DNA from 3 places in the Marinobacter sp. NFXS9 genome. Region 2 is predicted to be linked to each of the others. Evidence: predicted binding sites of a transcription regulator. Region 2 holds the regulator's gene; each other region holds the start of a gene.
What was found. The regulator sigma-54, encoded in region 2, starts transcription at its own class of promoters, with help from an activator protein. The targets are predictions, from matches to a motif close to ANTGGCATNNANNTTGCTNT.

Region 1: the regulator sigma-54 is predicted to act here: its motif matches at 3,649-3,668, upstream of flgB (flagellar basal body rod protein FlgB).
Region 3: the regulator sigma-54 is predicted to act here: its motif matches at 2,048-2,067, upstream of J3364_RS20365 (pilin).

The regions. Positions count from the first base shown of each region.
Region 1 covers NZ_JAGDDW010000001.1:107,094-111,944, forward strand. The annotation lists gene J3364_RS00495 (ABC transporter permease) at 1-105, shown strand, start outside; gene queF (NADPH-dependent 7-cyano-7-deazaguanine reductase QueF) at 118-936, shown strand; gene J3364_RS00505 (adenylate/guanylate cyclase domain-containing protein) at 967-2,376, opposite strand; gene J3364_RS00510 (Mpo1-like protein) at 2,380-2,691, opposite strand; gene J3364_RS00515 (nitroreductase family protein) at 2,971-3,528, shown strand; gene flgB (flagellar basal body rod protein FlgB) at 3,764-4,114, shown strand; gene flgC (flagellar basal body rod protein FlgC) at 4,143-4,592, shown strand; gene J3364_RS00530 (flagellar hook assembly protein FlgD) at 4,614-4,851, shown strand, end outside.
Region 2 covers NZ_JAGDDW010000003.1:23,443-28,293, forward strand. The annotation lists gene lptB (LPS export ABC transporter ATP-binding protein) at 1-320, shown strand, start outside; gene J3364_RS06015 (RNA polymerase factor sigma-54) at 608-2,131, shown strand; gene hpf (ribosome hibernation promoting factor) at 2,240-2,548, shown strand; gene ptsN (PTS IIA-like nitrogen regulatory protein PtsN) at 2,577-3,044, shown strand; gene rapZ (RNase adapter RapZ) at 3,073-3,963, shown strand; gene J3364_RS06035 (HPr family phosphocarrier protein) at 3,960-4,229, shown strand; gene mgtE (magnesium transporter) at 4,533-4,851, shown strand, end outside.
Region 3 covers NZ_JAGDDW010000018.1:13,837-18,687, forward strand. The annotation lists gene J3364_RS20355 (type II secretion system F family protein) at 1-88, opposite strand, end outside; gene pilB (type IV-A pilus assembly ATPase PilB) at 91-1,806, opposite strand; gene J3364_RS20365 (pilin) at 2,127-2,564, shown strand; gene J3364_RS20370 (hypothetical protein) at 2,641-4,557, shown strand; gene J3364_RS20375 (glycosyltransferase family 2 protein) at 4,550-4,851, shown strand, end outside.

The sequences.
Region 1 (4,851 bases), on a different contig from region 2:
GACGTCAACGTGGGCGTCTCGCTGTCCATGATCGTGTTGTTCATCATCATACTGGTCGTACTTTGTCTGCGAATGCTTGCGCGCGGTCGCGGCATCCGCCACTGACGGAAACCGAATATGGCTCTGCAGAACGCACCGCTGGGCAAATCCAGTGAATACCCCCAGCACTATGCGCCGGAACTGCTGTTCCCGGTGCCCCGGCTGGATAACCGTCAGCGTATCGGTCTGGAAGACGGGCGCTGGCCCTGGTTCGGCGGGGATGTCTGGCAGGCCTGGGAGCTGTCCTGGTTGCGTCCCAATGGCGTTCCGGCAGTGGCCTGGGGTATTTTCCGGATTCCCGCGGCCTCGCCGTTCCTCATTGAATCCAAGTCATTCAAGCTGTACCTGAACTCCCTGAACCAGGCCACCTTCTCCGATCCGTCGCAAGTGATCGAGCTTGTCGAGCGGGATCTGTCCAGCGCCTCGGGTGCCGCCGTGACCTGCGAGCTCTATTCCGTGGACGAGACGGCTCACATTGCGCCACGACCGTCCGGCTACGAGCTGATCGACGACGAGCCGATTGAGGTGGTGGGCTACGAGCCCTGTCCCGGGAAGCTCATCGCGGAAGGGGAGGTCGTGACTGAATCCCTGTGTTCGCACCTGCTCAAGAGCAATTGCCCGGTCACCGGGCAGCCGGACTGGGGGACGCTGCTGATTCACTACACCGGGCCGAAAATCGATCGGGCGTCCTTGCTGCACTATGTGGTGGGATTCCGGCAGAAGCAGGATTTCCACGAACACTGTGTGGAAACGGTGTTTACGGACCTGATGGCTTATTGCAAGCCGGAGTCACTGACGGTCAGTGCCCATTACACCCGGCGTGGTGGTCTGGACATCAACCCCTGGCGCAGCACCGAGGCGAGCGCTCCGGCGATGGTGCGTCTGATCCGTCAATAACCGACGCACGAAGCCCTTGCCGACGGGTGACTATTCGTCGCCCTGGCGCAGGCGTTCTGCGGCATCTTCCAGAGCCTGCAGGATCGCTTCGCGCTCGTTACCGCGGACTTTCTCGGAGTCCAGGTACATGGCAAAGCCGGCCTTCTCATGCTCGAGGAAGCTGCGCTCGGTGCCCAGGTCGCGGCGGAAGTCGATGACTTCATAGATGGGTACTGGTCGACCGAAGCCCTTCACCGTAATTTCGCCCTTGTCCCGGCACATGATCTTGTCCTTGATCAGCGAGAATGTCTCGTAGGAGACCAGGATCTCACCGGGATCGGCCAGCGATTCAAGACGGCTGGCCAGGTTCACTTCCTTGCCGATGATGGTGTAGTCCATCCGGTTCTCGGCGCCGAAATTGCCCACCGTGGCATAACCGGCGCTGATCCCCATGCGGATTTCCAGCGGTGTCTTGATGCCCTGGCTACGCCATTTCTGGCGCATGATCTTCATGTGCTTGCGCATGTCGATGGCCATGGAGACGCAGGCCAGCGCGTCTTCCCGAGGGCCACGACTGGTAGGGTCACCGAAGAAAATCATGATCGAATCGCCCACGAACTTGTCGATGGTGCCGCCGTACTTGAGGGCCACCTGGGACATTTCATTGAAATAGTGGTTGAGCAGTTCGGTCAGGGCCTCCGGTTCCATCTCCTCGGACAGTTCGGTAAAGCCCTTGATGTCGGAAAAGAAGATGGACAGCTTCTTGCGCTGGGTTTCCAGGCGCACGTCCCGCTCGCCGGTAAAGATGGACTGCCAGACCTGCGGTGACAGGTACTTGGACAACTTGTGGGAGAGGGCGATCGACTGCTCGCGCTGATACTGGATCTGGGTCTTGGCAGACATCAGTGCCCGTGCTTGCTGGTGCGCATAGAACGCGGTGATACAGATGAACGCCGCCGTTGCCAGAATGGCTACGATGCTGAGCGACAGGGGCGCCTGCAGGGAGACGGCCATGCCATTCAGGGCCAGTCCGGCGAGCGCCGTCAGGGCAAACCAGAAAATGCCGAACAACCACTGGCGTAGGCCGCCGAGCAGCATGCAGCTGAACATCAGCATCATCATGATCGACAGGGATGGCGTGGCCACCAGACCGATGGTGCCGGCGAAGGCACCGCCGAGGGCGCAATCCACCAATAGCATCTTGTGGCGGACGCGGCTGTAACGTCTGAGCAGGGTCTGGCGCGTCAGGAAGTGGACAATATGCGGCCAGAGCAGGGCGCCGGGCACCAGCCAGATGAGCCAGTCCGAAAAGGTGTGGCTGAGCAAGCCGGTAAAAATAACAACAGCGGCGCCGACGTAAGCCAGCACCCGCCCGTTATAATCCGGCATCGGGGGAATAACGACCGGTTTGCTTTGTGCTTCGAGCAGCAGTGATTTGCCGCTGGCCAGGGGAGCATTCATCATCTAGAACCGAATCCGACCCGTCAGCATGTCCTTGAGCATGACCCAATCGCCCATCAGACTGTACAACGGGTATTTGAACGTGGCCGGTCGGTTTTTCTCGAACAGGAAGTGGCCCAGCCAGGCGAAACCGTAGCCCACCAGTGGAAGCAGCAGCAGGTAGAGCCACTGCGACGTGGTAGCGGCATACAGCAGAATCGCAAGCACCAGGACACTACCCAGGTAGTGCAGGCGACGGCATGTCACGTCGCTGTGTTCTTCCAGGTAATACGGGTAGAACTCCGCAAAACTGTTAAAACGACTGTGTTCTGTCATCGCTTTCCGCCGGCTGCTTGTTGTTATAGTGTTTGGAGCCAGATTGGCCCCCGGACCTGCACTTCGGTCCGTTGTGGTCAGGGTGTCGTCGTGGGTCGCTCACGGCGACCTCTGCTTTGTAAAGCGTTATGTAAAGATTAGCAGTATTGCTGAACTGCCACAATTACTCGTGGAACGTCGCCGATTTGACGCCATGTGAAGCATAAAAGGGCCCACAAAGGTAACGCACTATTAACAGGGGGCGACCCACGGCCTGTCTTAATGGAACCGGGAATTTGCATGAACAAAACCATCGATTCGATTCTTGGGCGCAGTTCCGAGCCACGCCTGACGACGCCCGCGCCGGACCGGGACGTCCTTGAGGACGTTTTCGCCTGTGCAGCGCGAGCCCCCGATCACGCACTGCTGCGTCCGTGGCGCTATCTGGTCGTCGAAGGCGAGGGGCTGACGGCGCTGGGCGAGGTATTTGCCCGTATTGCCGATCCGGAAGACCCGCTGATGCCGAACGCTGATAAGCTGCGTCAAATGCCATTACGCGCGCCCATGGTCATCGTTGGTATTACCCGGCACCAGTCGCATCCCAAGGTGCCTGAGGTGGAGGAGTCCATCTCGACCGGTTGTGGCATGGCGTACATGCTGCTGGCGTTGCAGGCACGAGGCTTTGCCGGCATGTGGCGGACCGGCGCCGTGGCCTATCATCCGGCAGTCCGCGAAGGCCTGGGGCTGGAAGCGAACGAAACCATCACCGGGTTCCTCTACGTTGGCACACCTGCCGCCGAAAAACCGGCACTGGAACGTCCCGAGCCGGCCCGTTTTGTGTCCCGTTGGCCCGACTGACGGGTCACGCGCCACACCTGTCCGGACCAGGGGGAAAGCTCTTGCCGCTTTCCCCCTGAATCGTCTCCTCCCGATCATCCTGCCTCGTTGCCAGCCCAGTAATTACGGGCTCTTCTCAAAATTGGCACTGCTGTTGCTTTGACTCTTCCAAAATCGTTTTGCGGCAATGCCGTGGAGAAGCTCAATGGCAATCAGTTTCGACAATGCGCTGGGGATTCACGAAAAGGCACTGAACATGCGTGTCCAGCGTGCAGAGATCCTGGCCAACAATCTGGCCAACGCCGACACCCCGGGTTTCAAGGCCCGGGACATCGACTTCAAGTCGGCTCTGGGAGAGGCGCAAGGCCAATCCGGCGAACTGGCCATGACCCGGACTGAGCCGGGTCATATTGATCCGAATGCGGCCATGAGCGACCGCGCATTGCTGATGTATCGCAATCCATACCAACCGTCGCTGGATGGCAACACCGTCGACGCACAGCAGGAAGAGGCCCGGTTCATGCGTAATGCCATGGATTACCAGGCCAGCTTCCAGTTTCTCAACAGCAAGTTTGCCGGCCTGACCAAGGCCATCAAGGGCGAATAACGAGACCGCAGGGTAGAGGAGAAAGGTCGTGTCACTAGGAAACATTTTTGATATCGCCGGCTCCGGTATGACAGCCCAGTCCCTGCGGCTGAATACGACGGCGTCGAACATTGCCAACGCGGAAACCGCAAGTTCCAGCACCGACAGCACCTACCGCGCCCGCAAGCCGGTCTTTGCCGCGGTCCAGCAGGACGTCATGAACGGCGACAACCCGTTTGGCAGCACCTGGGGGCCGGAGAGCGGCGCGTCTGCCGGTGTACAGGTACAGGGCGTCGTGGAGAGCGACGAAGATCTGCAGATGCGTTACGAGCCGAACAATCCGCAGGCGAACGAAGACGGTTACGTGTACTACCCGAACGTCAACGTGGTCGAGGAAATGGCGGACATGATGTCGTCATCGCGCAGCTTCGAGATGAATGTGGATGTCATGAATACCGCGAAATCCATGATGCAGCGCATCCTGACCCTCGGTCAGTAATGACTCAGTAAGGAGCAGAATATGAGTACGGTCAATGGCACCTCCGCAACCGACGTACTGAGTCAATACCGGGCGCAGACGCAGGACAGCAGCAGTACGAAATCGACGAGCGACATGGGCAAGAACGAGTTCATGGAGCTCATGATCGCCCAGCTCAACAACCAGAATCCGCTCAAGCCCCAGGAAAACGGTGATTTCCTGGCGCAGCTGGCTCAGTTCAGCTCGCTGGAAGAGATGCAGGGGATTTCCGACAGCGTCC
Region 2 (4,851 bases):
TGGCGTTATCCGGTGGCGAGCGGCGCCGGGTGGAAATCGCCCGGGCGCTGGCGATGGAACCGGCGTTCATTCTGCTCGACGAACCGTTTGCCGGCGTCGACCCGATCTCGGTGAGCGACATCAAGCAGATCATCCGGCACTTGCGGGATAAGGGGATCGGCGTGCTGATTACCGATCACAACGTGCGAGAGACCCTGGATATCTGCGAGAATGCGTACATCGTGAGTGGGGGTCACATCATTGCCTCCGGTCACGCCGACGACATCCTGGCCAACCAGCAGGTCAAGGAGGTCTACCTCGGCAATGAGTTCCGATTGTGAAAAACGGTCACAAATCCGGCCAAAGTGCGCCCGGGGCTATCGCATAATCGGCCCGAGACGCTAAACTCAAAATCAGGACCGGACGGCGAACAACTCGCCCTGACGGTCAAAACGTTGTCATCTGGACACCCATAGCAGTAAACTTCGGCAAAGAATTTGCTTGTCGCGCCAAATCGTCATTCGACATGTTAACTTTCAAGGCCCTATCGATACCGGGCGTGGCGCGATCCGCGAAAACCAGGCAACAAAAGTACAGCCGACAGGCATAGGGTGACGGGACTAAATCGATGGTAATGAAAGCTTCGCTTCAGCTGAAGCTGGGTCAACAGCTCACCATGACACCCCAGTTGCAACAGGCCATTCGCCTGCTGCAACTGTCCACGCTGGATCTGCAACAGGAAATCCAGCAGGCGCTTGAATCCAACCCCATGCTGGAGACCTCCGAGGAGGAGGACGGTAACGACGCCGCCGAGAACGACGGCGATACCGACGACAGCAGCTCCAAAGAGCAAAACGACTCCGACGCGTCGCAGGAAGACACCAGCTGGGACGAGCCCGCTGACGAACCGGACTGGAACACAGAAACCAACCAGGACATTCCGGACGACCTGCCCGTCGACACGGCCTGGGACGACATCTACCAGTCCGCACCCGCTCCCGCCTCACGCGGGGAAGACGATGACGACACCGATTTTGAATCCCGCAACTCCCCCACCGAAACCCTGCAGGATCATCTCCTCTGGCAGTTAAACCTGACGCCCATGGGCGATCGGGACCGTGCCATTGCCCATGCCCTGCTCGATTCGGTGGACCCGCGAGGCTATCTGGTGACGTCCCTGGACGACATCCACGCCGGCCTGGTCGATGAGGCGGACGAAGATCCGCTGGAAATGGACGAGGTCGAGGCGGTCCTGCGTCGACTGCAACATTTTGATCCGCCAGGCGTCTTCGCCCGTGATTTGCAGGAATGCCTGCTGATCCAGCTCAACCAGCTGCCGCCGGACACCCCCTGGTTGCCGCAGGCCCGACTGGTGGTCAGTCACTACATCAACCTGCTGGGAAACCGGGACTACGCCCAGCTGCTGCGCCGCAGCCGCCTCTCGGAAGAACAGCTCAAATCCGTGCTGGCGCTGATCCAGACCCTGAATCCACGCCCCGGCGACTCACTCGATCGCGCCGAACCGGACTACGTGGTGCCCGATGTGGTGGTGTCCAAGATAAAGGGCCGCTGGCGCGTGGAGCTGAACCCGGAAATCGCACCGCGCATTCGCGTCAATGCCGGCTACGCCGCCCTGATCCGTCGGGCCGATAACAGCGCCGACAACACCTATTTGCGCGATCAGCTACAGGAAGCCAAGTGGTTCATCAAAAGCCTGCAGAGCCGTAACGAAACCCTGCTCAAGGTCGCCACACGCATTGTCGAGCATCAGCAGGGATTCCTCGACCAGGGCGAAGAAGCGATGAAGCCGCTGATCCTGTCAGACATCGCCCAGGCCGTCGGGATGCATGAATCCACCATCTCGCGAGTGACCACTCAGAAGTACATGCACACACCGCGCGGCATCTTCGAGCTCAAGTATTTCTTCTCAAGTCATGTCAGCACGAACGAAGGCGGCGAGTGTTCGTCTACGGCAATTCGTGCCATGATCAAGAAACTGGTTGCCGCCGAAACACCCAAGAAGCCACTCAGCGACAGCAAGATTGCCGCTTTGCTGGGTGACCAGGGGATCCAGGTCGCACGACGTACCGTGGCCAAGTATCGGGAAGCCATGCATATTCCGCCTTCCAACGAGCGCAAGCGGTTGGTGTAATCGCCGGAGGGAACGGAAGAGCAGGATTTTCAAGCGTCCGCCGCACGCGACGGGCTCAACGCCGGAAACGGAGACGTTATCCGGGCATGTCGACAATAGGAGAAGCCTATGCAAATCAATATGTCAGGTCACCATGTCGAATTGACTCCCGCTCTGAAAACCTATGTTTCCGAAAAGTTCGAAAAACTCGAACGCCATTTCGACCACATCAGCAATTGTCAGGTGACCCTGTCCGTGCAGAAGCTCCGCCAGACGGCCGAAGCAACCCTGCACGTTATTGGTGGTGAAATTCATGCAAAGGCTGAAAACGAAGATATGTACGCGGCCATTGACGGACTCCTAGACAAGCTCGATCGCCAGATCCTGAAACACAAGGAAAAGACGGTCGATCGAATGCACGGCGCGACCAGCCGCTAGCGGTTCATAAAGGGAAAGCATTCCATCCATGACGGAAAGTCCACTAACCATCCAATCCATCCTGGTTCCCGAGCTCACCCTCTGTGGTGTGCCGGGAACCAGTAAGAAACGCATCCTGGAACTGATCGCCGAGAATGTCGCCCGGCGCTATCCGGAACTCGACGAGACCCAGATTTTCAACAATCTGGTGTCCCGCGAGCGGCTCGGCAGCACCGGGATCGGACAGGGTATTGCCATCCCCCATTGCCGGCTGGAAGGCTGTCATCAGGTGGTCGGCGCCCTTCTGACCCTGGAAGAAGGCGTGGCTTTCGATGCCATCGACAACCAGCCGGTCGATCTCCTGTTCGTCCTGATCGTTCCCAAGGAAGCCACCAGTGAACACCTGGAGCTTCTCAGCCAGCTGGCCGAGAAGTTCAATGACCGCTCTTTCTGCGAGCGTCTGCGACGCTGTGAGGATGCGTCGCAGCTGTTTGAGGTCATGACGCAATCAGAGTGAATCATCTGCTGATCGGCGAAGGCACGGCATGAAACTGATTATAGTCAGCGGGCGCTCCGGCTCTGGCAAGAGCACGGCCCTGCACGTTCTGGAAGACCTGGGCTACTATTGCATCGACAACCTGCCCATCGGCCTGTTGTTTCCCTTGGTCGAGGAGGCGGGCAACGCCTCGCCAAACAAGTTGCGCAACATTGCAGCGAGCATCGACGCGCGCAACCTGTCCGATGAGATCGCCAATTTCGAGGCCATCCACGAGCGCCTATCCACCTGCGGCATGAAGGTCGAAATCGTCTTCCTCGATGCCACCGACCAGGCTCTGCTGCAGCGCTTCCACGCCACCCGACGCAAACACCCACTCAGCGATGGGCGAACGTCATTGCGCGAGGCGATCACGGACGAAAAACACCTGCTTGAGCCGCTGGCGCAGCTGGCCGACCTGTATATCGACACGACCGAGCTGTCGATGTACGAGCTACGGGACATGATCAAGCAGCGTATCGTCGGCCGCCGGGAACAGGAACTGGCCTTGCTGTTCCAGTCCTTCGGCTTCAAACACGGCGTACCGGTCGACTCCGACTACGTGTTCGACGTGCGCTGCCTGCCCAACCCCTACTGGGACGCCAACCTGCGTAAATTCACCGGTGTCGATCCAGAGGTGCAGGCGTTCCTGGAGAGCCAGCCGGAAACCCGGGAGATGCTGGATACCCTCACCCGCTTCCTGGAAACCTGGCTGCCCTCGTTCCAGGCCAGCAATCGCAGCTACATGACCATCTCCATTGGCTGTACCGGTGGCCAGCACCGCTCGGTTTACATGTGCGATCAACTGGGCCGCTACTTCAACCAGAAGTACACCAATGTCCAGGTTCGCCACACCGAGCTGCCGCACCTTCACCCAGCGTCGACTGACGATCCGTCATGATTCGCCAGCCGATCACCATCATCAACAAGCTCGGACTGCATGCCCGGGCGGCGGCCAAGCTGGTCGGCACGGCGTCGGATTTCGACAGCCAGGTGCTGATTGCAAAGGAGGGCCGAGAGGTAGACGGCAAGAGCATCATGTCCGTCATGATGCTGGCCGCCAGCTGCGGCACCGAAATCGAGCTGGTGCTGGACGGGCCCGACGAGCAGGCGGCCCGGGACGCCTTGGTCGCGCTGATCAACGATTACTTCGGTGAAGGCGAATAGGGGTTCGCGAATGTCGCTGCGCGGCCCCTCTCGGCGTGCCCCAAAGCCGGTGGAATTCACCTACACTGAATTCTCACGTCTGCAACGTAAGTCCGCTATACTTAGGAACTTCTGAATAAGTCCTGGAGCGCCTCAGGGTGATCATGGCCGACCACTTACGCTCGGCTCGGTGACGAGACATTTCAGGACTTATCCAGGAATCCCACAGAACGAGACAGGATGGCGCAGCAGTCCCCGGATTGCCCGCCAGAGAATCAGCCGCAGGACGCGCCGACCGTCCTGATCCGGATTCATGGGTAAGTCATGTCAGACGCAGTCGAAAACAGCCAGGCCCGGCAGCGCCTCCGCACCCTGGGCGAAGCGCTGGACAGCGGTGCCCTGCAGCAGGTCGCGCGCATCCTCAACGGTGGCCTGAGCCCCAGCGATATTGCTCACCTGCTGGAATCCTCTCCGCCACGCCAACGCGCCCTGCTCTGGAACCTGGTCGACAAGAGCCTGGAAGGGGAAGTTCTCCAGTACCTCAGCGACGACATCCGAAGCTACTTCCTGAGCAAGCTGAATGCCCAGGAACTGGCGTCCATCATCGAAGACTTCGAGTCGGACGACCTGGCCGACTTGCTGC
Region 3 (4,851 bases), on a different contig from region 2:
GGCCTGAGAGCTCCCCTTTGGTTTTGTTGCCTTTGCGGTCCTTGCCTTCCCAGACAAAGGTCGATAATTTCTGCGCGTTTTCTGCCATCGTTAGTCCTTCGTCACGCGGTTCGCTTCCTCAAGGCTTGTCACGCCATCCATGACCTTCTTGAGACCGGATTGTCTGAGGTTTGCGAAGCCTTCCGCTTGAGCCTGTTTTGCAATCTTAATTGAGCTCGCCTCTTCCATAATCATGTTGGCGAGGTTCTCTGTAACCTTGACGACTTCGTAGATGCCGACGCGGCCTTTATACCCACCATTGCATTTATCACAGCCTTTGGGGCGGTACAAAGTAAAGCCTGTTTCAATTTGTTGCTCTGTGAAGCCTTCCTTCAATAACACTTCATTGGGGACGTCCGCCGGCTCCTTACAACTACAGAGCCTGCGCGCCAGTCGCTGGGCGATGATCAGGCTAACTGATGTTGCTATGTTGAAGGCTGGAACCCCCATGTTCATCATGCGAGTGAGGGTTTCTGGCGCACTGTTGGTGTGTAGTGTGGACAGTACCAAGTGACCTGTCTGAGCCGCCTTGATTGCGATGTTTGCAGTTTCAAGATCCCGGATCTCACCAACCATGATCACATCGGGATCCTGGCGCAGGAATGCGCGTAGGGCTTCAGCAAAACCAAGCCCGACCTTGTTGTTGACGTTAACCTGGTTAATCCCTTCCAGATTGATTTCTGCTGGATCTTCAGCTGTAGAAATATTTCGCTCTTGCGTGTTCAGAATGTTTAGTCCCGTATAGAGCGAGACGGTTTTACCCGAACCTGTTGGGCCTGTTACTAGAATCATGCCCTGAGGTTGCTCAAGCGCCTCCAGATACATCTGCTTTTGTTCATCTTCATAACCCAGCGCATCAATCCCCAGTTTGGCAGAACTTGGGTCTAGGATACGGAGGACAATTTTCTCACCCCAGAGTGTCGGAAGTGTATTGACACGGAAATCGATCGCCTTGGTCTTGGACAGCTTCATCTTGATCCGACCGTCCTGCGGCACCCGGCGCTCGGAAATATCGAGCTGGGCCATGATCTTTACACGAGCCGCGATTTTCGGGGCGAGCTTTATGGATGGTTTGGAAACTTCTTTGAGGATGCCATCTGTCCGCGTTCTTACACGATAAACTTTTTCATAGGGCTCGAAGTGAATATCAGATGCGCCGCCTCGAATAGCGTCTAATAGCACCTTGTTGACATATTTTACTATAGGGGCGTCATCGACATCCGATGCGGCAACCGCAGCGTCGTCGTTATCCTCTTCCCCCCCTTCAACATCAATGTCTTCAAGGTCGGAATCTTCCAGATCCCCCATAGATGTCTCGTGGGATTCCAGATACCGATCAATCATCTCCCGAAGCTTGGCATCATCAACCAGGATTGCGTCTGTGCTCAGCCCGGTGTTGAACTTGATTTCGTCCAATGCTTGGATGTTTGTGGGGTCCGAAACGGCGATAAACAGTCGTTTCCCTCGCTTGTAAAGGGGGAGGGCGTTGTGTTTTCGAACCAGTTTCTCGTCGACGATCTTCTCCGGCAACATTTCCGGGAAAAATGAGTTCAGATCAAGAACGGAGACGCCGAACTCCATCGCGGCGGAGAATGCTAGCCCCCGGCTATCTGCCAGGTTGTTCTGAACCAGATAGGTGATCAGCGGGATCTTGTTGTTGGATGCCTGGATAAATGCATCGCGGGCTGAGGCTTCATCGAGCAGTCCGTCCTCAACGAATCGGCGGGCAAGTCCGGTCAGGGTAACGTTCTGATTGCTTGGCGGCATAAAATTGAGTGCTGTCGACAGGTTGCTGAATGTTTCTGAAGCTCAAGTTTAGATCGGACCTCAGCGTTTTGAAAGGTTCGCTTGATTACTAGGAGTACTGATCTTCCTTCGCTTGAGCGGGTGACAAAAAATGTCAGTAGACGGCGCTCTATGTCACTGCCTTTTAGTGTTGGTGGCGAAAAGTTGCGCTACGGACCTTTCCATTAGCCTGATTTTGCTGGGCATTTTTACATTTCTTGCAATTGGCATGGTTCCTGCTGGAGTTCTGGTAGGCTTCCCCGACCGGGGTGTCAAACGAAAGGAATAATGCGGAGATTTATATGAAGCGCGTACAACAGGGTTTTACTTTGATCGAACTGATGATAGTTGTTGCGATCATCGGTATTCTGGCGGCGGTGGCGATTCCGGCCTACCAAGACTACACTGCGCGTGCTCAGGTGTCTGAAGGTGTTAACCTTGCAGCTGGACTTAAGAGCACTATTAGCGATATCTGGGCTAACGAGGGTTCTCTTACTAACGCTGATAGTAACAACGCGGGGCTCCCCGTGGCGACTGATGTCAAGGGTAGTTATGTAAGTCAGGTGTCCGTCTCAGATGGCCTGATCACTGTGACTATGAAGAACTCCGATGTGTCCAGTGGCATCAAGGGTAAGACGTTCCAAATCAGCCCGATCACTGGCACGGGGTCCATGATTTGGACCTGCAAAAAAGGCAGTGGATCTATGGATGTTAAATACCTGCCGTCAAGCTGTCGTTAATTGGTGGGATGAAGTAGGAAAAGAGGGCGCAACGGCGCCCTCTTTTTTTAAATAGCCGAGACAAGAGTGTGGTTGCATGTTCAAGTTCAACAAAACCGAGTGCTTGTTGGGCGTTCTGGTTTGGTTGGGACTGTTTCTAGCCTATCTGCTATACTCAGCTGGCTTTAGTGGGCCATTTCTTTTCGATGACTTCCCAAATTTGGAGCCTATTGGATATTGGGGAAGTATCGACTCTCTTGAGAAGTTATATTCATTTGTTTTTGGGGGCTTTGCTGGACCCACTGGCCGCCCCGTAGCTCTGTTGTCCTTCTTGATCGATGCAAATTTTTGGCCGGCAGATCCGTATCCTTTTAAGCGCACCAATGTTCTGCTGCATCTGCTGACTACGTGTGGCGCCATCCTCTTTTATTTACAGCTGCTAAAGTCCTTGGGGGCAAATGCTCTTGTAAAAGAGCGGAATCTTTTGGCGTGCATATTTGTTGCTGGGGTTTGGGTTGTTCATCCATATTGGGTCTCTACGGTCCTTTATGTTGTCCAGCGAATGGCAATATTATCAGCATTGTTTTCTATCTTTAGCGTTGTGTTTTTTTTATATGCACGCTCCTCTGTATGTGATCAGCACCGCTTTAATGCGAAAGCATTGATATGGCTTATCTTGGCTGGCACTTTCTTTTTGCTGGGAGTTTATTCAAAAGAAAATGCAGTGATTTTGCCTGTATGTATTCTCGTGCTTGAATTCATTCTATCGGAGCGTCGACCGATAGAGTCACAGGTTTGGCATTGGATTATACGGCTCGGCTGCGCGCTCCCCTCTATCGCTTTGCTTGGCTATATATTTTATAAGGGGCTTGATACTTGGAATCTCACCTCCAGCCGAAGGTCGTTTTCGGTTGGTGAGAGAGTCATAGCCGAAGGTAGGATTTTATGGTTATACATATACGACATTGTTATACCGAAGGCCTATACAGGGGGGTTGTATACCCAAGTTAGCGTATCCGGTGGCGCGCTGAGCCGGGCTCTCGGCGTGCTTGGATGGGGTGTTTTTTTTGCGCTTGCTGCCTTGGGCTTTAGGTTTCGAAAATCGTCTCCTTTGCTTTTCTTGGGTGTAACTCTTTTCTTGGTGGCTCATTTGATTGAGTCAACAGTTATTCCTTTAGAGCTGTATTTTGAGCATCGTAATTACTTTCCTAGTATTTTTCTGTTTCTTGTGCTTTTGCATTTCTTCCAAAGCCAACTCAGAATTTCTCAACTCTTAGTTCGCGGACTCTATTTTGTTTCGATATGTTTGCTTTCGTTCTTGCTATGGATGAGGGCGAATACTTGGTCAGACTACGGCTCATTGGTTAATGCGTGGGCGGATAGGGCGCCATCTTCGATTCGTGCGCAGTTGGAGGTGTCCAAGCTTGCGCTCCAGCGGGGAGATACCGGCAAGGCTTATGAGTATTATCTTAAAGCAAAGTCTATTGGGTCAGAGGATTTGCGAACTGAATTATGGGGTATTTTTGTCGGCTGTAGTATCAAAGGCCGTGTATCTGATGGTTATATAGATTATGTTGTTCGCAATCTCTCCGGCGCCGCTGAAAGTGGGAGTTTGATTAGGTATCTATCAGTGTTGGTGGATGGCCAGCGCAGTTTTGATTGTCAGGGCCTGTCGCCCCTCCGCGTCAACGATATGCTGGATGCGTACAAGCGTTCTAATAAAACAGGCAAGACGGTTGATTTTCAGCTGGAGATGTTGCAGGGCATCAACGCTGTAAACGCTGGTCTGCCAGAGACTGCTGTTGCCTATTTTCGAGAAAGTGTATGGGGTCTGAGATCGGTGAATTCTGGTATGCTCGCTGTATCACATTTGGCTTCAGCAGCATATCGAGAGACTGCGTTGGAACTACTTGATGACGTCGACTCTTCATATAGAAGCGGTTCTCTAAAGGGGAATGACATTGACTATAGTTATGAGATTGACCGGATGAGGAAAAAGCTGAAGCATGACTAGATATTCTGTTGTTATCCCCGCGAAAAATGAAGCTGCAACGATAACTGATCTTCTGGGAGGACTGGTCGACCGTGCCGGAGTGAGCGAGATTATAGTCGTTGATGATGGCTCAGAGGATGAAACTGCCGCTGTGGCGTCTCAATCGGGTGCAACTGTAATATCGCATTCCTATTCGAAAGGTAATGGCGCAGCTATTAAAACTGGAGCTCGCGCGGCTAAAGAGGATGTCATCGTTTTTATGGATGCTGACGGCCAGCACTCGCCTAGGGATATCAAGAGGCTGATTGATAAGCT